DNA from 2 places in the Aquincola agrisoli genome. Region 2 is predicted to be linked to the other one. Evidence: predicted binding sites of a transcription regulator. Region 2 holds the regulator's gene; the other holds the start of a gene.

Region 1 (11,399 bases), on a different contig from region 2:
TGGTCGAGAACCTCAAGGCCTCGGGCTACCAGCCCGAGCAGGTGGATGCGGTCGTCATCACCCACCTGCACCCCGACCACGTCGGCGGCGTGATGGCCAACGGCCAGGCCGTGTTCCCCAACGCGACGCTGCACGTCGACCAGCGCGATGCCGGCTACTGGCTGAGTGCCGAGCAGCTGGCCAAGGCGCCCGAGGCCGCCAAGGGCTTCTTCCAGGGCGCGATGGCCTCGGCCAAGCCCTATGCCGATGCCGGCAAGCTCAAGACCTTCGACGGCAACACCACGCTGGTGCCCGGCGTGCGCGCGCTGGCGGCCTACGGGCACACGCCCGGCCACAGCGTCTACGCGGTGGAATCGAAAGGCCAGAAGCTGCTGCTGTGGGGTGACCTGATGCACGTGTCGGCGGTGCAGTTCGCGAAGCCGGTGGTGACGATCCAGTTCGACGTCGACAGCAAGTCGGCTTCGGTACAGCGCCGCAATGCCTATACCGATGCGGCCAAGGGCGGCTACCTCGTGGCCGCCGCGCACCTGCCGTTCCCGGGCATCGGCCGGCTGCGGGCCGAGGGCGCCGGCTACCGCTTCGTGCCGATCGATTACGCGCCGGTCAAATAAACGGCGTTTGACATGGCTAGCGGGCGGAGCCCACAATCCGCCCCGCTCCGGGGTGCAGGCCGACAGGTCTGCTGAGATGGTGAATCCGAACCCGCGAACTTGAACCGGTTAATACCGGCGGAAGAAGAGCTGTGTCATGTCCCTTCGCGCGAGGCGCCCCGTTGCGGGCCCTCCGCGCCGCGGGGCCGACCTTCGGAGCATGCAACCGCCACGCCCCCGAAGGAGACCCGCATGAACGCCCCCGACAAGCTCGCGCAACTGCTCACGCTGACGCGCGAACCCTTCCCCGCATCCCGCAAGGCCTGGATCGAAGGCTCGCGGCCCGACCTGCGCGTGCCGGTGCGCGACGTGTCGCTGACCAACGGCGAGGTGGTCTCGCTCTACGACACCTCCGGCCCCTACACCGATCCGGCCGCGGCCATCGACGTGCGCCGCGGCCTGCCCGACGTGCGCACGCCGTGGCTCGACGAGCGCGCCGACACTGAACACTACGAAGGCCGGGCGCGCATGGCGCTGGACGACGGCGCCAAGCACGAGGACCGCGACGCGCAGCGCATCGCCGCGCTGCGGGCCGAAGCCGCCGGCCTGCAGCGCACGCCGCGCCGTGCGAAGCCGGGCGCCAACGTCACGCAGATGCACTACGCCCGCCGCGGCATCGTCACGCCCGAGATGGAATACGTGGCGCTGCGCGAGAACGGCAAGCGCGAGTGGATGCGCGAATACCTGGCCGATGCCGGCCGCGAGCAGCGCCTGCGCGGCAACCCGATGGGCGCGGCGATCCCCGCGCTGATCACGCCCGAGTTCGTGCGCGACGAAGTGGCGCGCGGCCGCGCCATCATCCCGGCCAACATCAACCACCCCGAGGTGGAGCCGATGGCGATCGGCCGCAACTTCCTGGTGAAGATCAACGCCAACATCGGCAACTCGGCGGTCACGTCGAGCATCGAGGAAGAGGTCGAGAAGCTGGTGTGGGCGATCCGCTGGGGCGCCGACAACGTGATGGACCTCAGCACCGGCCGCAACATCCACACCACGCGCGACTGGATCGTGCGCAACAGCCCGGTGCCCATCGGCACGGTGCCGATCTACCAGGCGCTCGAGAAGGTGGGCGGCGTGGCCGAGGACCTCACCTGGGCCATCTACCGCGACACGCTGATCGAGCAGGCCGAGCAGGGGGTGGACTACTTCACCATCCACGCCGGGCTGCGGCTGCCGTTCATCCACCTCACCGCCAACCGGCGCACGGGCATCGTCTCGCGCGGCGGCTCCATCATGGCCAAGTGGTGCATCGCGCACCACCAGGAGAGCTTCCTCTACACGCACTTCGAGGAGATCTGCGAGATCATGAAGGCGTACGACGTGAGCTTCTCGCTCGGCGACGGCCTGCGCCCCGGCAGCGGCGCCGATGCCAACGACGAAGCCCAGTTCGCCGAGCTGCGCACGCTGGGCGAGCTGACGCAGGTGGCCTGGAAGCACGACGTGCAGACCATGATCGAGGGCCCGGGCCACGTGCCGATGCACATGATCCAGGCCAACATGGACGAGCAGATCAAGCACTGCCACGAGGCGCCGTTCTACACGCTGGGGCCGCTGACGATCGACATCGCACCGGGCTACGACCACATCGCCAGCGCCATCGGCGCGGCCATGATCGGCTGGATGGGCACCGCGATGCTCTGCTACGTCACGCCGAAGGAGCACCTCGGCCTGCCCGACCGCGAGGACGTGAAGCAGGGCATCGTCGCCTACAAGATCGCCGCGCACGCGGCCAACGTGGCCAAGGGCCACCCGGGCGTGCGGGCGCGCGACGAGGCGCTCTCCAAGGCGCGCTTCGAGTTCCGCTGGACCGACCAGTTCAACCTCGGCCTCGACCCCGACACCGCCCGCGACTTCCACGACGAGACGCTGCCGAAGGACTCCAGCAAGGAGGCGCACTTCTGCTCGATGTGCGGGCCGAAGTTCTGCTCGATGAAGATCACGCAGGAGGTGCGCGACTTCGCCGCCAAGGGCATGAGCGAGAAATCGGCCGAGTTCAAGGCGGCCGGCGGCGAGCTGTACGTGCCGATCCGGCCGGTGGCGTAGAAACTATTGCGGCTTGTGGCCGGCGTTCTTCACCATCGTCGTCCAGGCCGCGTGGGTGGCCTGCATGCGTGCGTTCAGCTCGGCCGGCGTGCTGGACGCGGCGACGATGCCCAGCTCGGCCAGCTTGCCGACGAACTCGGGCGACTTCACGATCTTCGCGAGCGCCGTGCTGTAGCCCTGCAGCAGCGGGGCGGGCGTGCCGGCGGGCGCGAACATCGCGGTGAAGATCACTTCCTCGTAGCCCTTGATGCCCAACTCGGCGTAGGTGGGCACCTCCGGCAGCAGCGGCAGGCGCGTGCTGCCGTTGACCGCCACGATGTGCAGCTTGCCGGCCTTGGCCGCGGGCAGCATGGCGCCCACCGAGCCGATGCCCGCGGGGATCTGGCCGCCCATCAGGTCCTGCGCGACCGGGCCGTCGCCGCGGTAGGGCACCGACTTCAGGTCCGCGCCCAGCGCGTTGGCCACCACGCCCACCGCGAAATCCGGCGCGCTGGCCTGGGCCGGCACGCCCACGTTGCCCTGGCCCGGGTGGGCCTTGGCCCATTGGCCGAATTCGCGCAGGCCCATGCGTTCGCTGCCGGGCACGGTGGCGCTGACCGCGAACACGTCGGGGTTCACCGCCACCAGGCCCACCGGGGCGAAGTCCTTCGACGGCTCGAAGCCGGGCTTCAGGATGGTCAGCGGGATCATCGAGACCGTGTGGCTGTTCGACAGGAACAGCGTCTCGCCGTCGGGCCGCGCGGCCTTGAGCGCCTGCGCGGCGATCTGGCCGCCGGCGCCGGGGCGGTTCTCCACCAGCACCGTGCGGCCGAGTTCCTGCTGCAGGCCGGCGGCGAGGTGGCGGGCGATGGCGTCGGTGCTGCCGCCGGCCGCGAAGCCGACGAGGATCCGGACCGGCCGGGCGTCCTGCGCAGGCGCGGCGGCCGCACAGGCGGCCAGGCCCAGGGCCAGCGCGGCGCGGGCGAGGGTCATGAGGGAGGCTGAAGGCTTCATGGCGCGTTCTCGGCTCGATGGGTTGAGGGGTGCCGGCGGCGCTGATGCGCGGAACTCTCGTGCGCGGGCCGCTGCGTTCCGCGCCATTGTGGCCGCCGCATAATCAATTCTCCAGATCAAAGCTTGAGGGTCGCTTGATGCGCTCGGACATCGACACGGTGGATCGCCAGCTGCTGGCTGCGCTGCAGACCAACGCGCGGCTGACCACCGGCGAGCTGGCGCAGATGGCGGGCCTGTCGCAGTCGCCCTGCTGGCGGCGCATCCGGCGCATGGAGGAGGCAGGGCTGATCAAGGGCTACCACGCGCGCCTGGACCGCCGGGCCCTCGGCTACGGCGTGGTGGCCTTCGTCAACATCAGTATCGACTTCCAGAACGACGAGCGCTCGTTCGAGTTCGTCGAGGCCGTGCGCAGGATCCCGCAGGTGGTGATGTTCCACGCGGTCACCGGCAGTTCGGACTTCCTGCTGATGGTGGTCGCGGAAGACCTGGATGCCTATTCCGCGCTGCTGCAGCGCCAGCTGCACCGCCTGCCGGGCGTCAAGCAGGTGCACACCAGCTTCTCGCTGCAGGAGTTCAAGCCCTACGACGACCTGCCGATCCCGCCTGCCAGCGACGGGCGCTGAGCGGCCCGCGCCCGGCTGCCGTGCTCAGGCCGCGAGGGCCAGCCCCGCGGGCAGCACCGGGCCGAGCGCCAGCATCCGCTCGATCGGCACCGCGCGAGAGAACAGGTAGCCCTGGCCGTACTCCAGCCCCAGTGCCCGCAGCCGCTCGCATTGCGCGCGCGTCTCGATGCCCTCGGCGATCAGCGTGGCGTTGTAGCGGCGCGCGCTTTCATGGGCCAGCGACACGGCGGCCTGCATGCGCGGCTGGTCGAGCCGGGCCACCATCGAATGGTCGACCTTCACTTCGCTGAAGGGGAACTTGGCGAGCAGCGACAGCGCCGAATAGCCGGTGCCGAAATCGTCCAGCGACAGCCGCACGCCCATCGCGTGGAGCTGCTGCATGTTGTGGCGCACGGTGTCGATGTCGGGCACCGGGCTGGTCTCGGTGATCTCGAGCGCGAGCTGGCGGCCCGGCACGCCGGCGCCGTGCAGCAGGTCGGCCACGCGGCGCCCGAAGCTCGGCACCCCCATCGAGGCCGCGGAGACGTTCACCGCCAGCGAGATCGGCAGACCCGTGCGGCGGCAGCGATCGATGTCGCGCACCACCGCATCGATGGTGCACCACTCGAACTCGGCCAGCAGGTGGTGGCGCGCGGCGATGTCGATCACGTGGCCGGGTGCGATCGGCCGCGCCTGGCCGTCCTGCGCGCGCAGCAGCGCCTCGGCACCCACCACGCGGCCGGTGCGCAGGTCGCACTTCGGCTGGTAGTGCAGGGGCGGTTCCCGCGAGACGATCCACTGTGCCAGCAGCTGCCGCACCTGTGCATCGAGCTGTGCCTTCTCGGCGATCGACTGGCGGAAGTAGCGCACCGTCTGGCCATCGCTGCGCAGCGCAAGGCTGATGTTGCGCAGCGCCGCGGCGGTGCTGGCTGTTGCCCCGGGCCCGGCCTCGGCCACGCCGTAGTGCAGCTGCGGCAGCGGGCCGGGCCGCCGGCAGCGCAGCGCGTCGCACAGTTCGGCATGCAGCCGGGGCACGAGGTTCCGCGATTCGACGTCCGCCAGCGCCACCCGGTGCAGCACCACGGCGAGCGTGAGGTCGGAGAACAGGAAGCAGGCCGGTGCGTAGGGCTGGAGCAGCCCGCCCGCGCGGTCTTCGTGCATCAGCGGCGCCAGGTCGCGCCAGAAGCGGTCGGTCCAGTCGTGGCCGTGGGCCAGCACCATGTCCGTCATGTTGCCCACCTCGATCAGCACCAGCGTGTGGGCCGCCTGGGGATCGTGCGAGAGGAGGCGGTCGAAGTACTCCGTCAGGCCGCGTCGGTTGGGCAGGCCGGTGAGCGGGTCGATGCGGGCGCTGGCGAGCTGCTGCACGTGAGCCTCGTGCTCCCGGGCCTCGCGCCGCAGGAGCGCGAAGATCGCCGCGATCAGGGCCAGCGAGATGGCGGCCCCCAACGTGCGCAGCGCGAGGTTCTGCGCCGCGGCGACCGGCGCCGCCAGCTGAAGCCACAGCGCGAGCGGCAGCGTGGCCATCCCGGCCAGCGTGCGCACCGCCCAGGCCGCCAGCACGTCCTTCGGCGCCAGGCCCGCCCGCGCGCGGCGCAGCAGCCACGGGTGCATCAGCGTGCCGGCCAGCGTGACCACGCCCATGTCGAGGACGGCCGCGGCGAGCTGTGCGTGCCCGCCCAGCATGACGCGCGTCGCGCACGCCATCGCCAGGCACACCGCGGCGGAGCGCCATCCGCCCAGCAGGCCCGCGAGGAACAGCAGGTCGCTGCGCAGATAAGGCTTCTGGGGCAAGTGCATCCACTCGACCACCATCAGCGCGAGCAGCGTGCCCAGGGTGCCCAGCAGCAAACCGGTGCCGACGCCGCGCCTGCGAAGCCCGACCATGGCGAGGATGCCGCCCACGGCCGCTGCCTGCAGCAGCAGGAAGGGCAGCTGTCGGGCGGCCTGGGCCCAGATGGCCGGCAGCGCTTCCGGGATCGGAGCCATGCGGTGTCCTCGAAGTGCGTGTGCAGCCTGCATGTGCGACAGGCACCCCCTGAATATGGGGTTAATTGATAAAAAATGCAAATGTGATTTCGGTTTGCCTGGTGGTTTGACGCGCATCAACCTGCGCCTCGACGGCGCGCCGAGCCGCTGGCGCTTTTTGCGCTGGGACAAACCCTGGGCGTGCACGGCACGGCTCAATGGCGTGCGGGCCCTTGATGCCCGCACCCCCTCATCCCACCAAGGAGTTCGAATGAACAAGCGCTGGAATGCGCTGGCGCTCGCCGCCGCTGCCGCCCTGACGATCGCCGCCCCCGCCGCCCGGGCGCAGGACACCGGCCACTGGATCGTGCGCGCCCGCGCGCTGCACCTCGATTCGGCCGACAAGGACGGCACCCCGCTCGACCTGAGCCTGAAGAACAAGACCTTTCCGGAAGTCGACGTCACCTACTTCTTCACGCCGAACATCGCCGCCGAGTTGGTCCTGACCTACCCGCAGAAGCACGACCTGCGGGCCGGCGGCAGCAAGATCGGCTCGCTGAAGCACCTGCCGCCCACGCTGAGCCTGCAATACCACTTCACCGGCATGGGCTGGCGGCCGTACGTCGGCGCGGGCATCAACTACACCCGCTTCTCCAGCGTCGACCTGCCGCCCGGCGTGCGCATCGACAAGAACAGCTGGGGCCTGGCGCTGGGTGCGGGCTTCGACGTACCGATGGGCAACGGATGGCTCGTCAACGTCGACCTGAAGAAGGTGCAGATCCGCACCGACGTGTCGGCCGCCGGCGCGAAGCTCGGCGAGTTCAAGGCCGATCCGCTGCTGTTCTCGGTCGGGTTCGGCAAGCGCTTCTGATGCCGCGGGGCATTGCGGGCCCGGGGCCGGCGCCCAGGCGCAGCCAGGCGTAACACCGCTCGCTGCACGGCGCTCATGGCTGTATATTCATACAGCTATTTAAGCCGCCGTCCATGGAACTCCAACGCAAGCTCGCCATCCTGGCCGATGCCGCCAAGTACGACGCCTCGTGCGCCTCCAGCGGCACCACGAAGCGGGACTCGGTCGGCGGGCGCGGCATCGGCTCGACCGAGGGCGCTGGCATCTGCCACAGCTATGCACCCGACGGGCGGTGCATCTCGCTGCTGAAGATCCTGCTGACCAACTACTGCCTGTTCGACTGCCTCTACTGCATCAACCGCGTCAGCAGCAACGTGCCGCGCGCGCGCTTCAGCGTCGACGAAGTGGTGCAGCTCACCCTCGACTTCTACCGCCGCAACTGCATCGAAGGGCTGTTCCTCAGCTCCGGCATCATCCGCAGCCCCGACTACACGATGGAGCGGGTGGTGGAGGTGGCGCGCCGCCTGCGCGAGGAGCACGATTTCCGCGGCTACATCCACCTGAAGACCATCCCCGAGGCCAACGCCGAGCTGCTCGCGCGCGCCGGCCGCTACGCCGACCGGCTGAGCATCAACGTCGAGCTGCCGACGACCGAAGGCCTGCAGGCGCTGGCGCCCGAGAAGGACGGCCAGGCCATCCGCCGCTCGATGGCGCGGCTGCGCCTGCACATCGACGACGCCCGCGAGGCGGCGGCGCCCAAGCCCGTGGCCTCGATGCCGGCCGCCCGGCCCCGGCGCGCCGCGGCGCCGGTGTTCGCGCCCGCGGGGCAGAGCACGCAGATGATCGTCGGCGCCGATGCCGGCACCGACCGCCACATCCTCACCACCAGCGCGACCCTGTATGGCTCGTACCGGCTGAAGCGCGTGTACTACTCGGCCTTCAGCCCGATCGCCGATGCCTCGCCGCAGCTGCCGCCCACCGCGCCGCCGCTGGTGCGTGAGCATCGCCTCTACCAGGCCGACTGGCTGATGCGCTACTACGGCTTCGCGCACGACGAGATCGTCAGCGCGGGCGACGGCATGCTGTCGCTCGAGGTCGACCCCAAGCTCGCCTGGGCGCTGGCGCACCGCGAGCGCTTCCCGGTCGACCTGAACCGCGCGCCGCGCGAGCTGCTGCTGCGCGTGCCGGGACTGGGCGTGTCGTCGGTCGACAAGCTGCTGCAGGCGCGGCGGGTGCGCACGCTGCATGCCGACGACCTGGCGCGGCTGCGTGTGCCGCTGAAGAAGGTGACGCCGTTCGTGAAGGTGCCGGGGCTGCGCGCGGGGCAGGGGCTGGATGCGGCGGACTTGGCGGCGCGGGTGCGGCCGCAGCGGGCCCCCGTTGCGGCGGCCGTGGCGGGGCCCGCCGTGCAGACGTCGCTCTTCGATGAACCCGCGCTCGCTGTTTGAGCCGGCCGCGCCGGCCGCCGCGGCGCAGGTCGTCCGGCTCGCCAGCCTCGACGATGCCGGGGCCTTCCGAGATGCGGCTCGCCGCCTGCTGCTGCAGCAGGTGCCGCCCGAGGGCGTGCAGTGGCTGGAGCCGCAGGCGGCCGATCTGTTCATCCCGGCCGCCGGGAGCGCCGCCGATGCTGCCGAGGCGATGCGCCTCGACGCGGCGAACGGCCCGGCGTTGAAGCTGCCCGCCGCCTTCGTCGAGCTCTGCCAGCATGCCGCGCTGCACGCCGACCCCGGCCGCCACGCGCTGCTGTACCGCCTTGCCTGGCGGCTGCTGCACGAGCCCGGCCTGCGCGCCGATCCGCTCGACGCCGACTGGATGCAGGTGCAACGCATGGCCCGCGCGGTGCGGCGCGACATGCACAAGATGACCGCCTTCGTCCGCTTCCGGCCGCTGCCCGCGCCCACCGACGATGACTGGCGCATCACGCACGTGGCGTGGTTCGAGCCGGTGCATCACACCCTGCGCGCGACGGCGCCGTTCTTCGCGCGGCGCTTCGCGCAGATGCCCTGGGCCATCCTCACGCCCGAAGCCAGCGCGCGCTGGGACGGCCGCCGCCTCGCCTTCGGCCCCGGCGCGCGTCGAGACGAGGCCCCCGGCCCCGATGCCGCCGAGCAGCTCTGGCTCACCTACTACGAAAGCATCTTCAACCCCGCGCGGCTGAAGCTGACGATGATGCGCAAGGAGATGCCGCGCCGCTACTGGAAGAACCTGCCCGAGGCCGCGCTGATCCAGCCGCTGGCCGCGCGGGCGGCCGAGCGTGGCGCACGCATGGTGGCGCAGGGCGGCACCGAGCCCGTGCGCCGGCGTCCTTTGGCTTCCCTTGCGCTGCGCATCGAGCCGCCGCCGCCGGTCACCGATGCCGCGGCCGCGCCGGCGACGCTGGCCGAGCTGGGCCAGGCGCTGTCGCGCTGCCGCGCCTGCCCGATCGGCCAGCACGCCACGCAGGCCGTGGCCGGGGAAGGGGCGCCGGGTGCGCGGCTGATGCTGGTGGGCGAGCAGCCAGGTGACCAGGAGGACCTGCAGGGCCGGCCCTTCGTCGGCCCCGCGGGCCAATTGCTGGACAGGGCGCTGGCGCAGCTGGGCTGGCCGCGCCAGGCGCTGTACCTCACGAATGCCGTCAAGCACTTCAAGTTCGAGCCGAGGGGCAAGCGCCGCATGCACAAGACGGCCGGGCAGCGCGAGGCGGCCGCCTGCGGTCCCTGGCTGGAGCACGAGATCGCGCTGGTCAGGCCTGCCGCGCTGGTGGCGTTGGGCGCAACCGCGGCCCGCGCGCTGCTGGGCCGCCCGGTGGCCGTGACCGAGGCGCGCGGCCAGTGGCTGCCGCGCTTCGACGGCCTGCCGGTGCTCGTCACGCTGCACCCGGCGGCGCTGCTGCGCGGCGATGCCGAGCTGGAAGACGCCTTCGCGGCGTGGGCGGCCGACCTGGCCCGGGCGACGGAGCACCTGGCGGCCTGACACGGCGTGCACTGGGTTTGCCTTGGCGCAAAGCGCCCCGCGTCGGGCGCCGATAGGCTGGGGCCTTCTTCGACAACGCTCGAGCCCCCGATGACCGCACTGGCCTGGACCGAATCGCTGCGCCTGCACCAGCCGCAGATGGACGCGACGCACGAGGAGTTCGTCGACCTGCTGGCGCAGGTGCGCACGGCGCTGGTGGACGGCGAACAGGCCAGGGCGCTGGCCGCCTACGAGCGGCTGGTCGAGCACACTGCCGAACACTTCGCGCAGGAGGACCGCTGGATGCTGGCCACCGGCTTCGCGCCCGGCAATTGCCACACGCGGCAGCACGAATCGGTGCTGCGGGTGATGCGTGAAGGGGTCCGCGTGCTGCGCGAACACGGCGACTGGTCGGCGCTGGGCGAGATCGTGCGCGAGCTCGGCCAGTGGTTCCCGCAGCATGCCCGCATGATGGATGCGGGGCTGGCGGTGCACATGGCCGAGGTCGGCTTCGATCCCGCCACCGGCCACGTGGCCGGCACGCTGCCCGAAGCCGCGCTCACGCATTGCGGCAGCGCGGGCTGCCGATGAGGTCTGCCCCGGGCCGGCCTCAGCGCCTGTGGTGGGGCGCCTCCCGCCCGAACACCGGCGTGTCCAGCCCTTCCTGCCGCGCCTTCAGCTGCAGCGCCAGGTACTGTGAGTAGTGCCGCGACTGGTGCAGGTTGCCGCCGTGGAACCACATCTGCGGCTGCGCGGTGGGCTTCCACATGTTGCGCAGCTCGCCCTCCCAGGGGCCCGGATCCTTCGTGGTCGCGGAGCCCAGGCCCCAGCACTTGCCCACCGCATCGGCCACCTCGGGGGACACCAGGTCGGCCAGCCAGTTGTTCATCGAGCCGTAGCCGGTGGCATAGACGAGCAGGTCGGCCGGCAGCTCGGTGCCGTCGGTCAGCGTCACCGATTTCGGGTTGACGCGCTCGATGTTGACGCCGCTCTTGAGCTTGATGCGGCCGTCGGCCACCAGCTCGGAAGCGCCCACGTCGATGTAGTAGCCCGAGCCGCGGCGCAGGTACTTCATGAAGAGGCCCGAGCCGTCCTCGCCGAAGTCGAGCAGGAAGCCGGCCTTCTCCAGCCGCGCGTACAGGTCGGCGTCGCGCTTCTTCATCTCCTCGTACACCGGGATGTGGAAGGTGTGCATGATCTTGTACGGCACCGAGGCGAAGATCAGGTCGGCCTTGTCGGTGGTGATGCCGTTCTTCAGCGCCTGCTCCGAATACAGCCCGCCCAGCGCCAGCTCCATCAGCGAGGCCGACGGCGCGATGTGGGTGGACGAGCGCTGGATCATCGTCACGTCGGCGCCGTGTT
Region 2 (19,177 bases):
ATTCAGCGGCTCGAGCAGCGATGCGCACTTGAGCTTGCGCACCGCATCCTGGTAATCGTCGAGGATGATGATGTTCATGTGGCCCGGCATTGTGCCTCGGCCACGCCGGCCGCTTCAGAGCGTGGAGAAGCCGCTCGCGAAGTACGTGCCGGGGAAAACGCCGTCCAGGCTGCGCCGCAGCGATTCGCGCAGGCGCGCGCCGTTGAGGGCGTCGTGGCGCAGCACCTCGAACACCGCCGAGCGCAGCAGCCACAGGTCCTCGGGCGTCTGCGCGCTGCGCACCTGCTTGCGCAGCCAGTCCACGCCGGGTGCGCTGGCGTCGGTCGTGGCGAGCACCTGCATGAACGCCTGCTTGGTCTCGACGAAGGCACGGCGGGCGGCGATGCGCGCCAGCTGGGCGGTCGGCGCGATGTTGCGCATGCCGCCCGAGACGGTGTAGTTGCGCGGCTCGCCCGGTGCGGCGGGCCGGCGTGCCGGAGGGCGGTCGATCGCGGGCACGAGCGGCACCGGGTTCATGCGTCGAGCGCGCCGAAGCCGGATTTCGGGGCGCGGGTCGGGAAGTGGCGGTTCAGCCGTTCCATGCGGTGCAACGCCTCGCGCTGGCTGTGGTGCAGCGAGACCAGCTGGAACACCGCCGAGCGCAGGTGCCAGAGCTCCCGTGGCGAGCGGGCGGTGCGCACGCGGTCGGCCAGCAGGCCGGCCTGCGGCGTCTCGATGTCCTTCAGGCAGGCGACGAAATCGTCACGGGTGCGCTGCAGCCGGCGCGATGCGGCGGGCACCACGTCCGTTTGCCATGGCGCCGGCGCCGACAGCCAGCGCAGCAGCCGGGACCACAGCGGATCGACCGACGACAGCACCGCAGGCGGGCAGACCTCGACCCGCGCGCTGCCGCTCACCCGCAGGCGTCGTACTTGGAACAGGAAGGCGTTGAGCATGGTCTGCGGGATATCGGCGCGTGGCTTCGTGAATAAAGCCATTCTTTGCGCCGCTTCCGCGGTGCGAAGCGCCGATAAGGCGCCCGTAACCGTGCTTGTTGGCCGCTGCCCCGTGGGGCGGCGGACCGCCTCAGCCGCGCTCGACCTGGCCGTACAACCGCTTGCGCTGCGGGGTGTAGGCCCACCACGGCGCGGCCGCGGCACCGCCCATGAAATCGGTCACCGCCATGAAGGTGTCCAGCACGCACGGGTCCTGCCGCTTGCCGGTGGCGGCGCACAGCGCCTGGTAGAGGACGAAGGCGTCGCGGCCGAGCAGGTCGCGTGGGTGCTGGATGCCGATCTGCCGCAGGCCGGCCGCCAGCGCGGGGCCGACGTTGGGCAGCTGCTCCAGCGCCGTGCAGGCACCGGCGTCGACGGCCTTGGGCGACTTGACCAGGGTGCGCCGCATCGTGTTGCCGCCTACATCAGCATCGAGTTGCGCACGAGGCCGACCGCCAGGCCTTCCAGCGAGAAGCTGTCGGCCGGGGAGACAACGATCGGCTCGAACTCAGGGTTCTCCGGCAGCAGGCGGATGCCGCTGCCGCTGCGCTCGAAGCGCTTGACGGTGACGTCGTCCCCCAGCCGTGCGACCACGATCTGCCCGTTGCGGGCCTCGCTGGCCTTCTGCACCGCGAGCAGGTCGCCATCGAGGATGCCGGCATCGCGCATGCTCATGCCCCGCACGCGCAGCAGGTAGTCGGGTTTGCGGGGGAACAGGCTGGCCTCCAGCACGTAGGTCTGGTCGACGTGTTCCTGCGCGAGGATGGGGCTGCCCGCGGCGACGCGGCCGATCAGCGGCAACGTGAGCTGCGACAGGCCGGGCAGCGGCAGGCTGAACTGGCGGCCGCGGGCCTCGCGCGCTTCGTTGACGGCACGCAGCGCGGCGCTGGGCAGGCGGATGCCGCGGGAGGTGCCGCCCACCAGTTCGATGACCCCCTTGCGTGCCAGCGCCTGCAGGTGCTCTTCAGCCGCATTGGCCGAGCGGAAGCCGAGTTGCTGGGCGATCTCGGCGCGCGTGGGCGGCGCGCCCGTACGCTCGATCGCGCTGCGAACCAGGTCGAAAATCTGCTGCTGACGTTCGGTCAGCTTCGGGCGGTCGGCCATCGCGTATCCTGTGGATTCGTCCAGTCACTGTAATCTTATCCAGCTTCGTTGCAAATGCAAAACAAGATCGTGATCCTGGGCACGGGCGGCACCATCGCGGGCGCGGCGGCGTCGCCCACCGACACCGTGGGCTACACGGCGGCGCAGTTCGGCGTCGACGAGCTCGTGGCCGCGGTGCCGGCGCTGGCCGGCCGGCCGCTGGAGACGGCCCAGGTCGCGCAGATCGACAGCAAGGACATGCGGTTCGACGTGTGGTGCGCGCTGGCCGCCGCGGCCGCCGGCCACCTGGCGCGGCCGGAGGTGGCCGGTGTGGTGGTGACGCACGGCACCGACACCCTGGAGGAGAGCGCGTACTTCCTGCAGCGCGTGCTGTCGCCGGCCAAGCCGGTGGTGATGGTGGCGGCGATGCGGCCGGCGACCGCGCTCGGCGCCGACGGTCCGCAGAACCTGCTGGATGCTGTCACGCTGGCCGGCACGCCCGGGGTGCAGGGGGTGTTGGCCGTGCTGGCGGGCACGGTGCACGCGGGGGCGGAGGTGCGCAAGACCCACCCCTACCGGCTCGACGCCTTCGGGTCGGGCGACGCGGGGCCGCTGGCGCGCATCGAAGCGGGCCGGCTGCGGCAGTTCCGGAACTGGCCTGCGTCGGGTGCCGCCGAGGCCGCGCGGTTGGCGCAGAAGGTAGCGCAGGCGGCCGGCCGGTGGCCATGGGTCGAGATCCTGACCAGCACGACCGGTACGGATGGCCGTGCGGTAGACGCGCTGCGTGCGGCCGGCGTGGCGGGCATCGTGGCGGCCGGCACGGGCAACGGGGCGCTGCATGGCGCGATGGAGGCTGCGCTGCGGGAGGCGCAGGCGGCCGGCGTGCGGGTGCTGCGCTGCACCCGTTGCGCAGAGGGCGGCGTGATCGACACGGCCGGCGCCCTGCCTTCCGCCGGCACGCTCACGCCTCAGCAGGCGAGGGTGGCGCTGCTGCTCGCCCTGCTGGACACGCCGGGCGGCGACGCCCGGCCGTGAGGAGCGCCGCGCGCCGCCGACTCAGACGCTGACGTTCAGCGTCACGTCGATGTTGCCGCGGGTGGCGTTCGAGTACGGGCACACCTGGTGCGCCGCGTCGACCAGTTCCTGGGCCTTGGCCTGTTCCCAGCCGGGCAGGCTGATGTTGAGCACCGCGGTGATGCCGAAGCCCACCTTGCCGCCGGCCAGCGGGCCGATGCCGACGTCGGCCGTGATCGAGGCATCGGCCGGCAGCGTGGTCTTCTGCTGGCCCGCGACGAACTTCATCGCACCCAGGAAGCAGGCCGAGTAGCCGGCCGCGAACAGCTGCTCCGGGTTCGTCCCGTCGCCGTTGCCGCCCATTTCCTTCGGCGGGGCGAGCTTGACTTCGAGCTTGCCGTCGTCGCTCTTGGAGCGGCCGTCGCGGCCGCCGGTGGAGGTGGCGTGGGCGGTGTAGAGGGTCTTTTCGATGGCCATGGTGGATTGCCTTTCTGTGGGGGGTGCGGAATCAGGCCGCCGCACGCTCGGCTTGGGTGATCACGGTGTCGCGCAGTGCCTTCAGTCGGCCGGTGAGCGACACCAGTTCGTCGAGGTCGCAGCCGCTGGCGCAGGCGACCGCCCGGGGAATGGCCTGGGCCTGTGCCCGCAGCGCGCGGCCTGCGGCGGTGAGCTGCACACGCACGCGACGTTCGTCGGCCGGATCGCGCAGGCGGCTCACCAGCTGCTGCGCTTCGAGGCGCTTGAGCAGCGGCGTCAGCGTGCCGGAGTCGAGCGACAGGCGCTGGCCCAGTTCACTGACCGTGGGGCCGTCGGCTTCCCACAGCACCAGCATCACGAGGTACTGCGGGTAGGTGAGGCCCAGCGGCTCGAGCAGCGGCTTGTAGAGCTTGGTCATCGCCAGCGATGCCGAATACAGCGCGAAGCAGAGCTGCTGGTCGAGCGCCAGCCAGTCGGGCTGGGGAGCGGTGGTGGGCGTCGGGCGGGTCGGCATGGGTGTAAATATAGCTCGCAATTCAATTGCGAGCAATTGAATTGACCCGTTGCCGGAAGGGCCTTGCGGCCCGTCCCGTCAGCCTGCGGCCTGGATGCCCTCGATCTCGCTGGACAGCTCCAGCCACCGCTCCTCCAGCATCGCCACCTCGGCGCCGATGTGGGCGAGCCGGCGGCCCAGCTCGGCGATCTCCGCACCGGGCAGCCCACCCCGCGCGAGGGCGGCTTCGCACTGCTCGCGTTCCTTGGCCAGCGTCGCCATCCGAGCGTCGATGCGGTCCACTTCGATGCGCAGCGGCCGGGTGCGTTCGGCCTGCCGGGCACGGGCCTGGGCCTGCGCCTTGCGGTCGTCGCGCCGTTGCGCGCCGGACGCCGGGGTGGGCGCCGTCGGGGCCGCCGGGGCGGCTTTCACGGCCGCTGCCGGCGCCGACGATGCGGCCGCCGCGGCAGCACGCTTCTCGCCCTTGCCGCTGGCCGCACGCTGCGTCGCACGCGCTTGATCGAGCAGCCAGCGCTGATAGTCGTCCAGGTCGCCGTCGAACGGCTGCAGCGTGCCGCCGGTGACCAGCCAGAACTCGTCGCACACCTCGCGCAGCAGCGCGCGGTCGTGGCTCACCAGCATCACCGAGCCCTCGAACTCGTTGAGCGCCATCGACAGCGCCTCGCGCGTGGTCAGGTCGAGGTGGTTGGTCGGTTCGTCAAGCAGCAGCAGGTTGGGGCGCTGCCACACCAGGCTGGCCAGCACGAGCCGCGCCTTCTCGCCGCCCGAGAGCGTGCCGATCGGCTGCTGCACCATGTCGCCGACGAAGCGGAACTGGCCGAGGAAATCGCGCAGCTCCTGCTCCCGGCCTTCGGGCCCGACGGTGCGCGCGAGCCGCACCATGTGCTGCAGCGGCGCGTCGTCGGCGTGCAGCAGGTCCATCTCCTGCTGGGCGAAGTAGCCGATCGACAGGCCCTTGCCTTCGGTGATCGTGCCGGCCAATGCCGGATGTTCGCGCGCGATGGTTTTCACGACCGTCGACTTCCCCTGGCCGTTGGCCCCCAGGATACCGATGCGCTGGCCGGCCATCACCGTGCGGGTGACGTTGTGGACGATGGGCTTGTCGCTGCCGTCCTCGTTCGCCTTCTGGTATCCGCACACCACGTCGCGCATCGCGAGCATGGGGTTCGGCAGGCTCGGCGGCTCGCGGAACTCGAAGCTGAAGTCGCTGGCAGTCAACACCGGCGCGAGCTTCTCCATGCGCGTCAGCGCCTTCACGCGGCTCTGCGCCTGCTTGGCCTTGGAGGCCTTGGCCTTGAAGCGGTCGATGAACTTCTGCAGGTGCGCGATGCGCTCCTGCTGCTTGACGTAGGCCGAGGCCTGCTGGCTCATGCGCTCGGCGCGCATCTCCTCGAAGGTGGTGTAGTTGCCGCCGTAGCGCGTGAGCTTGGCGTCGTCGAGGTGCAGCGTCACCTTGGTGATGGCGTCGAGGAACTCGCGGTCATGGCTGATCACGAGCATCGTGCCGGTGAAGCGCTGCAGCCAGCCTTCGAGCCACACCAGCGCGTCCAGGTCCAGGTGGTTCGTGGGCTCGTCCAGCAGCAGCAGGTCGGCGGGGCACATCAGCGCCCGCGCCAACTGCAGCCGCATGCGCCAGCCGCCCGAGAAGCTGTTGACCGGGGCGTCGAGCTGCGCGACCGCGAAGCCCAGGCCCAGCAGCAGCGACTGCGCGCGCGCGCGGGCATCGAAGCCGCCGGCTTCCTCGATGTGCACATGCGCCTCGGCGATCGCGTGGCCGTCCTCGGCGGCCTCGGCCTCGGCCAGGGCGGCCTGGGCTTCCATCAGCGGGATGTCGCCCTGCAGCACGAAGTCGGTGGCGCCGTCGCCGGTCTCGGGCATGTGCTGCGCCACTTCGCCGACGCGCCAGCGCGCCGGGATCTCGGCATCGCCGGCGTCGGCCTGCAGGCGGTGCGTGAGCAGCGCGAACAGGCTCGACTTGCCGGCGCCGTTGCGGCCGACCAGGCCGATCTTCTCGCCGGGATTGAGCGTGACGTTGGCGTCGGCCAGCACGACCTTGGTGCCGCGGCGCAGGGTGAGGTTGCGGAGGGTGATCATCGGGGACAGGCAGGGGAGCAGGCGGTGGCGCGGGGTGCCCCGATCGCCAAAGCGTCGATTGTCGCCCCTGTCGTCAGCGCACCTGGATGCCGGCGACGCGGGCGTTGAAGCGCTGTACGTCGGCGGCGGTGAGCCGGTCGCCCAGGCGCCCGACATGCACGTGCCAGCGGCGCATCAGCGTCTTGAAGGCGTGGCTTCGGACGATGTCGGCCGGCAGCCGGTGCACGGGCGCCTGCGGGTCGTCCGGATCCTCGATCGGCGCGGCGGAGGCCTCGGCGATCCAGGTGCGCAGGCCGTCCTGCGCGCCGTGCGCCTCCTGCCTGTCCAGCACCAGCGCCAGGTCTTCCAGCGCCGCGGGCGCGACGTGGTGCGTGGCCGCCAGCGCGACGAGCATCGCCTCGTCGATCGGCGCGGTGCCCGCCGGGCGCGGCTCGATGCGCTCGCAGGCGGCGAACAGGCGGGCGCGGTTGAAGAAGCGCTTGACCTGCCTCGGCGTGGCGTCGTGCGAGGTCACCACCGGGTTCCACAGCTGCAGCGCGTCGAGGAAGCGCGACGAGTCGGTCTCGCGGATGCTGCCGCCGAGCGCGACGCGGATCTCGTCGCGGTAGCGCTGCGCGCGCCGCCATGCCACCGCGAGGGCCACGATGCCGAGGCCGGCCAGCCAGGGCCAGGGCGACACGCCGGAGGGCGCGGGCGGCGCCAGCCCGGCATCGGTCGAGCGCGCCGTGTCCACCGCCCCCGGCGAGGCCGCGCCGGGCCGTGCATCGGCGGCGGCCGCCTCGGGCGGGCGTGCGGCGAGGGGGCCGGCGGCACCGGCAGGCAGAGACGCTGCCGGCAGCGCGGCGTCGACCCGGCTCGGCCGGCCTTTTCCGCTCTCGTGGAGCATCTGGCCGAGCCCCGCCGCGCCGCCGAGCGCGGCCAGCACGGCCACGGCCAGCCCGAGGCGGGCCGCGCGCCGCGCCAGCCGGTCGATCGCCTCCTGCGAGCGCACCGCCCCCGGCTGCGGCGCGACCAGCCGGTCCAGCGCCGCCCGCTCGCGCGGGACCGGCAGCTCGATGTGCACGAGCTTCTTGAGGTACTCCGCGGCATAACGCCCATCGGCGTCCTCCTCCTTGACCGGCGAGCGCACGCACTTCATCACCCGGTCCATCGCGGCGCCGACGACGACGAAGCAGGGGCCGACGTCGACCAGGTAGTTGGTCAGCTCGAGCACGCCGTTGACGGTTTCCGGCGTGCAGCGGTCCAGGTCGTCGATGAAGATCACCAGCCGCCGGTCGAGGGCCTCGCACAGCAGGCCGAATTCGGCGCGGTAGCGTTCCACCGCCCCGGCCGCCTCCTTGCCGTCGTCGGGCGGCCCGGCGGCGCGGCCCATCAGCGCACGCAGCGGCGCGGTGAGCTGCAGCCCGTAGACCGAGATCCCCTTGGTGAACAGCAGCAGCATGAAGCCGGCGGCACCGCCGAGCAGGGAGCTTTCGAACCAGCGGAACAGCGGCGGGGGCGGCAGCGTCTCGGCCGCCGCGAGGATGGCCTTGCGCTCGCTCGGGGCGAGCGGCTTGTTCAGGCCGCTGCCGCTTTCGATCGTCGCGATCAGGTCGGCGCCGGAGCGGAACACGCAGCGGGCACCGGCTTGCTGGCCCGGGCCGGGCTGCACGCGGCAGCGATCGGTGCTGCCGCCCTCGTCCCACACCAGCCGCGTGGCCAGCTCGCAGAACACCTCGGCCCGCACCGGTTCCGCGTTGCGCAGCGCGGCGACGGCCGCGCGGTCGGCGCACAGGGCGGCCAGCGCGGCGGTGTCCTTCGGCGTCGTGGCCTGCGCCGTCTCGGCGGCGGGGCCGGCGGGCGCATCGGAGCCGGCGCGGTCGGCGGGCTGCGCGGCCCTGCGCAGCAGCGGATCGAGCCGGGCCAGGCTGTTGCGGCTGATCGCGCTCGGCTTCTCCTGCAGCACGTAGTGGGCGAAGTTCGCGCGCAGCCGTTGCCAGGGCGTGCTGGCGTCGCCGCCCGCCCCGAAGAAATCGCCCAGCAGCACGCAGATGCCGAGCGCGACGCCGATCGAGACGAGCTTGTAGAACAACCCCCGTCCCCAGATCAGCTGGGAGCGCACCTTCAGCGCCGCGCCGGCCTGCCGCCAGCCCTGCGGCACGGCCTGCCGGCGCACGACGTTGAACAGCGCCGTCAGCGGCCGGCCCTCCTGCTGGTGGTGCCATGCGTTGAACCACGCGGTGCGGAAGCCGGCACGCTGCAGGTCGGTCTGCAGCATCCGCATCACCGAGCTCTTGCCGGAGCCCCAATCCCCGCTGATCGCGATCGTCAGCCGCGGCTGGGTGGCGGCATTGCGCAGGAAGGAGGACAGCGCCTCCACCACCGGCCGGTGGCCGAGCCGGTCGAGCGCCTTGTCGAGCACCGGCTGGTCGGCCTGCAGCGTGGTGGCGGCGCCCGGCGCGGCATCGGTGCCGTCCTCCTGCGTGGCGGCCTCGGCGCCGTGCACCGGCACCAGTCCGAGCAGCCCCGCCAGTGCCAGCACGCTGGCGGCAAGCACCGCGAAGTACCAGGGTGGCAGGTGCCGGCTGTAGGGGGCGATCGCCCGGGCGGTCCCCGCGGCGGTGTCGATGGACAGCACCGTGGCGCCGTCCCCGACGGCCCAGCCGCGCTGGCCGGCGGGGTGCAGGTGCAGGCTCCACAGCTGGGCCCGGGTTCCCGTCTCGACGGCGCTCCAGCGCGTGCCGTCGCGGGTCACGCGCAGCGTGCCGTCGGCGCCGGCCACCCACGCGTTGCCGCTGTTGCCGGCGATGCGCAGGGCGTGCAGGTGGGCGCGCGTGCCGCCGTCGAGGGGGCGCCAGGCGGTGCCGGCGAGGCTGCCGGCCAGCAGCAGGCCGTCGTCGCCGGCGACGAGCACCCGGTTGCCGGCGATGTCCAGGTCGACCGCCCGCAGCGTGCGCGGGGTGCCGGCGGGCTGCGCGGTCCAACTGCTGCCGTCGCGGGTGGCGAGCACCGTGCCGCCTTCGCCCACGGCCCAGCCGGCGAGGCCGTCGGCGTGCATGCGCAGGCCGAGCAGGCGCCGGGGGCCTGCGGATGCGGGCGCGGCTGCAACGGCCTGGGCCTCCCAGCTTGTGCCACCATCGCGGCTCGCCACGATGCGGTCGTCGCCGGCGGCCCAGCCGCGCTGGCCGTCGGCCAGGAACTGCAGGTCGTGCAGCGGGCCGCCGGCCGCCGGCCCGGCGCCTTGCCAGCTCCGCCCTTCGTCGAGGCTGCGCAGCACCTGCCCCTGGTGCGAGGCTGCCCAGGCGGGCTGCCCGTCGGCGGCGAGCACGGCCCGGGCCAGGCCCGGCCCGCCTCGGTGCCGCACCGACCAGGTCTGCCCGGCATCGTCGCTGCCGAGCACCGTGCCATCGCCCGCGACGATGAGGCCGCGCCGGCCGGCGGCATCGAACGCCACGCTCGTCAGCCGGCTGGCGATGCCGGCCGTCAGCAGCCGCCACTGGCGGCCGCCGTCGGCCGTGGCCAGGACCGTGCCGAGCTGGCCGACGGCGACGGCCTGGGCCCCCGCGGCGTCGACCTGCAGCCCCCGCAACTGCGCCTGCGTCCCGGCGGGCTGGGCGTGCCAGGTGGCACCGCCGTCGGTGCTGGCCAGCACGGTGCCGTCGCCCGCGGCCCAGGCCTTGCGCGGGTCGTCGGCCGACAGCACGACGCCGTGCAGGCCGGCCCGGGTGTCCGACCGGCCCGGCGTCCAGGTGCGCCCGCCGTCCTGCGTGTGGAGCACCGCACCGTCGAGCCCGACCGCCACGCCCTCGATGCCGCTGCGCGCCATGCGCAGCGCCCGCAGGTCGAGCCGGGGTCCGCCGCTGGGCAGTTCGGGGCCGGGCCGGCGCAGCAGGGTGCTGCCGTCGCCGGCCATCCAGAGCGTGCTGCCGTCGGGCGTGATGTGCAGCGCGTGCAGGTCGAAGGTGGTGGGCCGGGACTGCGCCTGCCACGTGCCGCCGCCGTCGTCGGTCCGCAGCAGCGTGCCCTCGTCGCCGGCGGCCCAGCCGATGCGCCCGTCGGCGGCGAACGCCACCGCCCGCAGGTGCCGGTCGGTGCCGCTGGCTTGCGGCGCCCAGGTGGCGCCGCCGTCGCTCGTGGCCAGGATGCTGCCCCACTCGCCGACGGCCCAGCCCTGGCTCGTGTTGACGAACTGCACGGCCAGCAGCGCCGCGGTGCCCTCGGCCCGGGCGCGCAGCCCCTCGGCGTCGGGCGCGCTGGCCGCCGGCGCGGCGGCGGGGCGGGTGGAGGACGGCGGGGCGGACGGCTCGGGGCGCGGGCGGGTGTTGGCCTGCGGCGGGGGCGCGGCGGACGGCGTGTCGGCATCGACCTGCACCTTGTCAGGCGGGTCGGGCTGGCGCTGGGGCTGCAGGTCGGTGGGTTGCTGCTGTTGCTGTTGTTGTTGCTGTTGCTGTTGCTGTTGCTGTGATGGTGGAGGCTGCTGCTCCTGTTGCTGTTGCTGCTGCTGCGGTGTCCACGAGGGGTTGTTCTGCAGCTGCGGCGGCGCGCCCTTCGAGGGGGGTTCGGCCGCCTGCGCCAGCGGCCACCCGCCTCCCGCCCGCGCGGCGCGCACGGCCGGCACCGGGGCGGGGCGCTGCTGGGTCCAGGAGCGGCCCCCGTCGCGGCTGTGCAGCACCAGGCCGCTAGTGCCGACGGCCCACATCAGCCGGCCGTCCTCGGGGGCCGCGGCGAGCGCGAGCAGGTCGCCGCGCACCACGTCGCGGCGGAAGGTGTTGCGCTCCAGCGGGTGCAGCCACCATGCGGCGCGGTGCACGTCCCAGGGGTCCAGCGCCCGCAGCGCATCGGGGTGCGCGGGCTGCCGCAGCGCCGCCAGGGTCGCGACCGCCAGCAGCAGCACCACGCCGGCCAAGGCGGCGCGGTATCGCCAGCGCGGCCAGGGCCGGCGCGCCGGGCTGCCGCCGGTGGCACGCCGCGGCGGCGGTTCCGGGCTGCCCGGATCGGCCGGGCGGGCGGTCTTCACCGACTCCGACGGCCCACCGCCCGAGGGGCCCGGGGGCGGGGCGGATCGGGCGGGTGGGCTTTCAGACATCGGGGCGGCGTGGGCGCTCCGACCATTGTTGGCCGTTGGCGGCGGCCGACCACCCCTAGGGTCGTTGCGGGCGGTGCGTCAGCGCGGCAGGGCGCCGGCTTCGATCAGCAGCACCTGGTCGTCGCCGGCGCTGGTGGACAGCCAGACGACGTCGAGGTCCGGGAACGCGGCTTCGAAATGTGCGCGCTCGTGGCCGATCTCCAGCACCAGCACGCCGTGCGGCGACAGCCGCTGCGGCAGCCCGGCCAGCAGGTGGCGCACGAAGTCCATGCCGTCCTCGCCGCCGGCCAGCGCCAGCGCGGGCTCGGCGCGGTACTCGGCCGGCAGCGCGGCCATCGACGCGCTGTTGACATAGGGCGGGTTGCACAGCACGAGGTCGTAGGGGCCGGGCAGCGCAGCCAGCCCGTCGCTCTCGACCAGGGTGATGCGGTCCTGCAGCCCGTGGCGGTCGACGTTGATGCGCGCCACGGCCAGCGCGTCGGCGCTGATGTCGGCGGCGGTGACCTGCACGTCGGGCCAGGCCATCGCCGCGAGCACCGCCAGGCTGCCGTTGCCGGTGCACAGGTCGAGCACGCGCGTGGTGGCGTCGCTGAGCCAGGCGTCGAGCGTGCCCTCCGCCAGCGGCTCGGCGATCAGCGAGCGCGGCACGATGGCGCGGTCGTCGACGTAGAACGGCACGCCCTGCAGCCAGGCCTCCCGCGTCAGGTAGGCGGCGGGCCGGCGGCTGGCGATGCGCTCGGCCACCAGCGCGTCGATCGCCGCGGCCTGCTGCGGCTGCAGTGCCTGCCCGGCGGCGCCGTCGAGGTCGTCCAGCGGCAGCCCGAGGCGCCACAGCACCAGCCAGGCGGCTTCGTCGAAGGCGTTGGCCGTGCCGTGGCCGAACGACACGCCGGCCGCGTCCAGGCGCGCAGCGGCGGCCTCGATGGCCTGCAGCACCGTGGCCGGGGTCGGGAGGGCGTCGCTCACGGCAGCAGCTTCTCGAGCAGGCGGCGGTAGATGTTCTTCAGCCGCTCGACGTCGGCCGCCGCCACGTGCTCGTCGATCTTGTGGATGCTTGCGTTGCAGGGCCCGAACTCCATCACCTGCGGGCAATGCTTGGCGATGAAGCGGCCGTCCGAGGTGCCGCCAGTGGTGGAGAGCGCGGCGACGACGCCGGTCTCGTCATGGATGGCCGCGCCCAGCGCCTCGGTGAGCGTGCCGACCGGCGTGAGGAAGGGCTCGCCGCCGAGCGTCCAGTCGATCGTGTACTCGAGGCCGTGGCGGTCCAGCACGTCCGCCACGCGGGCCTTCAGCGTGTCCGGCGTCGATTCGGTGCAGAAACGGAAGTTGAAGTCCACCACCACCTCGCCGGGGATCACGTTGCCCGCACCGGTGCCGGCGTGGATGTTCGAGACCTGCCAGCTGGTGGGCGGGAAGTAGTCGTTCCCGCGATCCCATTCGACGGCGGCCAGCTCGGCCAGTGCGGGCGCGAACTGGTGCACCGGGTTGCGCGCGAGCTGCGGGTAGGCGATGTGGCCCTGGATGCCGACGACACGCAGCCGGCCCGACAGCGAGCCGCGCCGGCCGTTCTTGACCATGTCGCCCAGGGTGTCGACGCAGGTGGGTTCGCCGACCACGCACATGTCGAGGCGCTCGCCGCGCGCGGCCAGCAGGTCGACGACCTTGACCGTGCCGTCGAGCGCCGGGCCTTCCTCGTCGCTCGTCAGCAGGAAGCCGATGGTGCCGGCGTGCGCGGGGTGCGCGGCGACGAACTCCTCGGCGGCCACGACCATCGCGGCGATCGAGCTCTTCATGTCGGCCGCGCCGCGGCCGTAGAGCTTGCCGTCGCGGTGCGTGGGCGTGAAGGGGTCGCTCGTCCACTGCGCGAGCGGGCCGGTCGGCACGACGTCGGTGTGGCCGGCGAAGACGAAGCACGGCCCCGGCCGGGGGCCGCGGCGCCGGGCCCAGAGGTTGACGACGCGGAAGTCGTCGGGGCCGCTCTCGATGGTTTCGCACTCGAAGCCGAGGGCGGCGAGGCGGGTGGCGACCAGGGCCTGGCAGCCGGCGTCGTCGGGCGTGGTCGAGGGCCGGGCGATCAGCGCCTCGGCCAGGTGCAGGGCAGCGGTCATCAGGTGCGGGGCAGGGGGGGCAGGCCGGTGGCGGCAGGCGCCGCGACGGGCGGCACGTCGATGGTCAGCTCGGTGAAGACGGCGTTGGCGTCGTCCTCGGGCTTGGCCACCGGACGCGCGGCCTGGGCGGTGCTGTTCTGCAGCCGCCACAGCAGGTTGGTGGCCGAATCGGCGTTGGCCAGGGCCTCGTCGCGCGTGACGGTGCCGGCGCCGATCAGGCGGGCAAGGTCTTGCTCGAAGGTCTGCGAGCCTTCGGCGAGCGACTTCTCCATCGCCTCCTTGACGCCGTGCATGTCGCCCTTCTCGATCAACTCGGAGACGAGCTGCGTGTTGACCATCACCTCGATCGCCGGCACGCGGCCGCCGGTGGTCGCGCGCAGCAGCCGCTGCGAGACGATGCCGCGCAGCCCGGCCGCCAGGTCGGCCAGCAGCGCGTCGCGCGACTCGGGCGTGTACATCGACAGGATGCGGCCGAGCGCGTGGTAGCTGTTGTTGGCGTGCAGCGTGGCCAGCACCAAGTGGCCCGACAGCGAATAGGACAGCGCCAGCGACATCGTCTCGCGGTCGCGGATCTCGCCGATCAGGATGCAGTCGGGCGCCTGGCGCAAGGCATTGCGCAGCGCGACCTGCAGGCTCTGCGTGTCGCGCCCGATCTCGCGCTGGTTGACGACCGACTTCTTGTTGTTGAACAGGAACTCGATCGGATCCTCGATCGTGAGGATGTGGCCGGTCATGCGCTGGTTGCGGTGCTCCAGCATGGCCGCCAGCGTGGTGCTCTTGCCGCTGCCGGTGGCTCCGACCATCAGGATCAGGCCGCGCTTGTCGAGCACCATCTGCGACAGCACGTCCGGCACGCCGAGCGTGTCGATCGCCGGGATGTTGAACGGGATGCAGCGGAACACCGCCGCCACCGAGCCGCGCTGCTTGAACGCCGACAGCCGGAAGCTGCCCACGCCGGCCACGCCGACCGCCATGTTGAGCTCGCCGGATTCGTCCAGCTCGGCCAGGTCGGCCTCCGACAGCATCTCGGCCAGCAGCTGGCGCGGCTGCGCCGGCGTGAGCGGCTGGTCGGACAGCTGCATCATCTGCCCGTTGATCTTGATGAGGATCGGCGTCTTGGCCGAGAGGTAGACGTCCGAGGCCGAGCGCTCGGCCATCAGCCGCAGCACACGTTCGAGGTTGCCGCCGCTCATGGGGTGGGCCGGCCGGCCCCCCCGGGGGGAGCGCCGCAGGCGCTGCGGGAGGGAGCCATCAAGCGCGGAGCAGGTCGTTCAGGCTGGTCTTGGCGCGTGTCTGCGCGTCGACCTTCTTGACGATCACCGCGCAGTACAGGCTGTACTTGCCGTCGGCGCTCGGCAGGTTGCCGCTGACCACCACCGAGCCCGCCGGCACGCGGCCGTAGTGCACCTCGCCGGTCTCGCGGTCGTAGATCTTGGTGCTCTGGCCGATGTACACGCCCATCGAGATGACCGAGTTCTCCTCGACGATCACGCCTTCGACGATCTCGGAGCGGGCCCCGATGAAGCAGTTGTCCTCGATGATGGTCGGGTTGGCCTGCAGCGGCTCCAGCACGCCGCCGATGCCGACGCCGCCCGACAGGTGGACGTTCTTGCCGATCTGCGCGCAGGAGCCCACGGTGGCCCAGGTGTCGACCATCGTGCCTTCGTCCACGTAGGCGCCGATGTTCACGTAGCTGGGCATCAGCACCACGTTCTTCGCGAGGAAGCTGCCGCGGCGCGCCACCGCGGGCGGCACCACGCGCACGCCGGTCGCGCGCATCTGCTCCTCGTTGAGGTGCGCGAACTTGGTCGGCACCTTGTCGAAGAAGGCCAGTTCGCCCGCGTGCATCGGCTTGTTGTCGTTCAGGCGGAAGCTCAGCAGCACGGCCTTCTTGGCCCACTGGTTGACGCTCCACTGGCCCACGCCCTGGCGCTCGGCGACGCGCAGGTGGCCGGTATTCAGCGCGGCGATGGTTTCCTCCACCGCTTCGCGCACCGCGGGCGCGTTGAGCGCCGTGATGTCGGAGCGCGCTTCCCACGCGAGTTCGATGGTGCTTTGCAGTTCTGCGTTCATGGAGGTACTCACAAGGACTTGACGTAGGAGACGATGCGCTGGGCGGCTTCGAGGCATTCGGCCACCTCGGCCACCAGCGCCAGCCGTACGCGGCCCGCGCCGGGGTTGATGCCGTGGGCCGTGCGGGCCAGCAGGCTGCCGGGCAGCACCGAAACATTGTATTGAGCGAGCAGGCCCTGCGCGAAGGCCACGTCGTCGCCCTCGAAGGCCGCGGGCACGCCGGCCCACAGGTAGAAGCTGGCGTCGGGCAGCTTCACGTCGAGCACGCTGGCCAGCAGCGGCTCGACCTGCGCGAACTTCGCGCGGTAGAGGTCGCGGTTGGCGACGACGTGCGCCTCGTCGCTCCACGCGGCCACGCTGGCGGCCTGGACGACCGGGCTCATCGCACCGCCGTGGTAGGTGCGGTAGAGCAGGAACTGCTTCATCACCTGCGCGTCGCCCGCCACGAAGCCCGAGCGCATGCCCGGCACGCTGCTGCGCTTGGACAGGCTGGTGAGCGTGACCAGGCGGCGGTAGTCGTCGCGCCCGAGCGCCTTCGCGGCCTGGAGGCCGCCCAGGGGGGGCTCGTCGCGGAAGTAGATCTCCGAGTAACACTCGTCGCTGGCGATCACGAAGCCGTGCCGGTCCGACAGCTCGAACAGCGTGCGCCATTCGTCCAGCGGCATCACCGCACCGGTCGGGTTGCCGGGCGAGCAGACGTAGACCAGCTGCGTGCGCGACCAGGTCGCCTCGTCGATCTGCGACCAGTCGGGCGCGAAGTTGCGCGCGGGGTCGCTGTTGGCGAAGGCCACATCGGCGCCCGCCAGCAGGGCGGCGCCTTCGTAGATCTGGTAGAACGGATTGGGGCAGACGACGGTGGCGCCGGCGCGCGTCGGGTCGATCACCGTCTGGGCCAGCGAGAACAGCGCCTCGCGCGAGCCGTTGACCGGCAGGATCTGCGTCGCGGGATCCACGGCCGTGCCGTACCGCCGTTGCAGCCAGCCGGCCATCGCCTCGCGCAGCCGGGGTTCGCCCGCCGTGGCCGGATAGCTCGACAGCCCGGCGAGGGAGGAGGTCAGGGCGTCCTTGACCAATGCCGGCGGCGCGTGCCGCGGTTCGCCCAGGCCGAGGCTGATCGGGGCCAGCGCCGCGGGGGGTGTGATGTGCTTGGTGAGTTGCCGCAGCCGCTCGAACGGGTACGGCTGCAGGCGGTTCAGCAGGGGGTTCATGGAGGCGGATTATCGCGGCGGGGCGCCGGCCCGATTCGTGCCCTCGGGGACCGGATGAATTGCCTGTGCCGACTGGGTTCTTCGCGGGGTGTGCAACTAAAGTCCTGGCGTCCACAGGCACCCGATGCACCTCCGCGATGAATCTCTTTCCCGGCTTCGAGTCGCTGCGCGTCGCCACGGCGCCCGGCATTGAACTGGCCTGCGTGGCGGGTGGCCACGGACCGGCGCTGCTGCTGCTCCATGGCCATCCGCAGACACATGCCATCTGGCACAAGGTGGCGCCGCAGCTGGCGCGGCACTTCCGCGTGGTGGCGGCGGACCTGCGCGGTTATGGCGACTCGTCGAAGCCCGCTGGTGGCGATGGCCATGTCGCCTACGCCAAGCGCACGATGGCAGAAGATCTGCGCGTGCTGATGCGGACGCTGGGCCACGAGCGTTTCGACGTGCTGGCCCACGACCGCGGCGCACGGGTCGCGCACCGGCTGGCCGCGGACCACCCCGAGGCGGTGCGGCGGCTGGTGCTGCTCGACATCGCACCGACGCTGGCGATGTACGAGCAGACCAGCGACGCGTTCGCGCGGGCCTACTGGCACTGGTTCTTCCTGATCCAGCCCGCGCCGCTGCCGGAGCGGCTGATCGAGGCGGACCCCGCCGCGTACCTGCGTGACGTGATGGGCCGGCGCAGCGCGGGCATGTCGCCCTTCGATCCACGGGCCTGGGCCGAGTACGAACGCTGCATCGCCCTGCCCGGCACGGCGCGCGGCATCTGCGAAGACTACCGGGCGGCTGCCGGCATCGACCTCGAGCATGACCGCGCCGACCGCGCGGCCGGGCGCTTGCTGCCCATGCCCCTGCTCGCGCTGTGGGGCGCCCAGGGCGTGGTGCAGCGCTGCTTCGAGCCGCTCGAGGAGTGGCGCCGGGTCGCGCGCGACGTGCGCGGCGGCCCGCTCCCGTGCGGGCACTACATCGCCGAGGAAGCGCCCGACGCGCTGCTCGCCGAGCTGCTGCCTTTCCTTACTTCAGCAGGAGAACTTTGACATGACGACCCATCGCATCGCCGTGATCCCCGGCGACGGCATCGGCAAGGAAGTGGTGCCCGAGGGCTTGCGCGTGCTCGATGCCGTGGCACGGCGCTTCGGCATCGCGTGGCAGTGGGACCACTTCGATTGGAGCTGCGACCGCTACCTGGCGCACGGGGCGATGATGCCGGCCGACTGGAAGGCCCAGATCGGCGGCCACGAGGCCATCTTCTTCGGCGCGGTGGGCTGGCCGGCGAGCGTGCCCGACCACGTCTCGCTGTGGGGCTCGCTGGTCAGGTTCCGCCGCGAGTTCGACCAGTACGTCAACCTGCGGCCGGCGCGGCTGATGCCCGGCGTGAGTTCGCCGCTGGCCGGCCGGCAGGTGGGCGACATCGACTTCTACATCGTCCGCGAGAACACGGAGGGCGAGTACTCGAGCGTCGGCGGCAAGCTGTTCGAGGGCACTGAGCGGGAGGTGGTGTTGCAGGAGAGCGTGTTCACCCGGCATGGCACCGACCGCATCATGAGGTTCGCGTTCGAGCTGGCGATGAAGCGGCCCAAGCGCCACCTGACCTCGGCCACCAAGTCCAACGGCATCTCGATCTCGATGCCCTACTGGGACGAGCGCTTCGCCGAGATCGCGAAGGACTACCCCGGCGTGCGGACCGACAAGTACCACATCGACATCCTGACGGCGCACTTCGTGCAGCACCCGGACTGGTTCGACGTGGTGGTGGCCTCCAACCTCTTCGGCGACATCCTGTCGGACCTCGGGCCGGCCTGCACCGGCACCATCGGCATCGCGCCGTCGGCCAACCTCAACCCCGAGCGCCGCTTCCCGTCGCTCTTCGAGCCGGTGCACGGGTCGGCACCGGACATCTACGGTAAGGGCATCGCCAACCCGATCGGCCAGATCTGGGCGGGCTCGATGATGCTGGAGCACCTGGGCCACGCCGAGGCCGGGGCGGCGGTGCTGCGTGCGATCGAGGCGGTGCTGCAGGACGGGCCGCGCACGCCGGACCTGGGCGGCCGCGCGACCACGGTGGACGTGGGCAAGGCCATCGCCGACGCCGTCGCGTCTGCCTGAATCCCAAGGTGAAGCGCAAGGTCGTCGCACCATGAAAAAAGCGGGCCCAAGGCCCGCTTTGCACTGATGCCGGTCTGGCGAACGGATCAGGCCTGGCGACGGCGCGCCACGAAGGCGATGGCACCGAGGCCGGCGAGCGCCAGCGCCCAGGTGCCGGGCTCGGGGACGGCGCTGACGGTCATCACGCCGCTGTAGGCCGTGCGGCCCACGGTGGAAACACCTTCCACGAAGAGGTGGTAGGTGATGCCGGAGGCCAGCGATGCATTGCTCAGGCCCCAGACCTCGGTGCCGTTCGTGGGGGAATCGGCGAGCAGCTGGGTGAAGTTGTAGACGACGGTCGAGCCGTTGGTGAGGTAGATCTTCGTGAAGTCGACGTCCTGGTTGCCGAGGAGCGTCGTGTTCAGGCTGCCGGAAATGTTCGACAGCGCATACGGGACTTCGAACGTGTATTCGTCGAAGAA

Evidence for each region. The regulator LexA, encoded in region 2, represses DNA repair genes until DNA is damaged. The targets are predictions, from matches to a motif close to ACTGTATNNNNATACAGT.
Region 1: V4F39_RS14475 (putative DNA modification/repair radical SAM protein) is a predicted target of LexA. The motif match lies at 7,206-7,223, and genes of this name have one in related genera.

Annotation. Positions count from the first base shown of each region.
Region 1 covers NZ_JAZIBG010000028.1:592,941-604,339, reverse strand. Annotated here, with positions in the region: gene V4F39_RS14505 (MBL fold metallo-hydrolase) at 1-611, shown strand, start outside; TPP riboswitch at 650-754, shown strand; gene thiC (phosphomethylpyrimidine synthase ThiC) at 843-2,693, shown strand; gene V4F39_RS14495 (tripartite tricarboxylate transporter substrate-binding protein) at 2,697-3,665, opposite strand; gene V4F39_RS14490 (Lrp/AsnC family transcriptional regulator) at 3,824-4,309, shown strand; gene V4F39_RS14485 (GGDEF domain-containing phosphodiesterase) at 4,334-6,277, opposite strand; gene V4F39_RS14480 (OmpW/AlkL family protein) at 6,528-7,127, shown strand; gene V4F39_RS14475 (putative DNA modification/repair radical SAM protein) at 7,241-8,554, shown strand; gene V4F39_RS14470 (UdgX family uracil-DNA binding protein) at 8,532-10,058, shown strand; gene V4F39_RS14465 (hemerythrin domain-containing protein) at 10,149-10,628, shown strand; gene V4F39_RS14460 (NAD(P)/FAD-dependent oxidoreductase) at 10,648-11,399, opposite strand, start outside.
Region 2 covers NZ_JAZIBG010000056.1:133,178-152,354, reverse strand. Annotated here, with positions in the region: gene V4F39_RS25830 (D-2-hydroxyacid dehydrogenase family protein) at 1-78, opposite strand, end outside; gene V4F39_RS25825 (hypothetical protein) at 115-516, opposite strand; gene V4F39_RS25820 (hypothetical protein) at 513-935, opposite strand; gene V4F39_RS25815 (helix-hairpin-helix domain-containing protein) at 1,066-1,383, opposite strand; gene lexA (transcriptional repressor LexA) at 1,395-2,078, opposite strand; gene V4F39_RS25805 (asparaginase) at 2,133-3,092, shown strand; gene V4F39_RS25800 (organic hydroperoxide resistance protein) at 3,114-3,548, opposite strand; gene V4F39_RS25795 (MarR family winged helix-turn-helix transcriptional regulator) at 3,580-4,062, opposite strand; gene V4F39_RS25790 (ABC-F family ATP-binding cassette domain-containing protein) at 4,141-6,156, opposite strand; gene V4F39_RS25785 (YCF48-related protein) at 6,230-11,152, opposite strand; gene prmB (50S ribosomal protein L3 N(5)-glutamine methyltransferase) at 11,300-12,187, opposite strand; gene dapE (succinyl-diaminopimelate desuccinylase) at 12,184-13,329, opposite strand; gene V4F39_RS25770 (PilT/PilU family type 4a pilus ATPase) at 13,329-14,522, opposite strand; gene dapD (2,3,4,5-tetrahydropyridine-2,6-dicarboxylate N-succinyltransferase) at 14,581-15,402, opposite strand; gene dapC (succinyldiaminopimelate transaminase) at 15,411-16,610, opposite strand; gene V4F39_RS25755 (alpha/beta fold hydrolase) at 16,748-17,647, shown strand; gene V4F39_RS25750 (tartrate dehydrogenase) at 17,649-18,716, shown strand; gene V4F39_RS25745 (FxDxF family PEP-CTERM protein) at 18,803-19,177, opposite strand, start outside.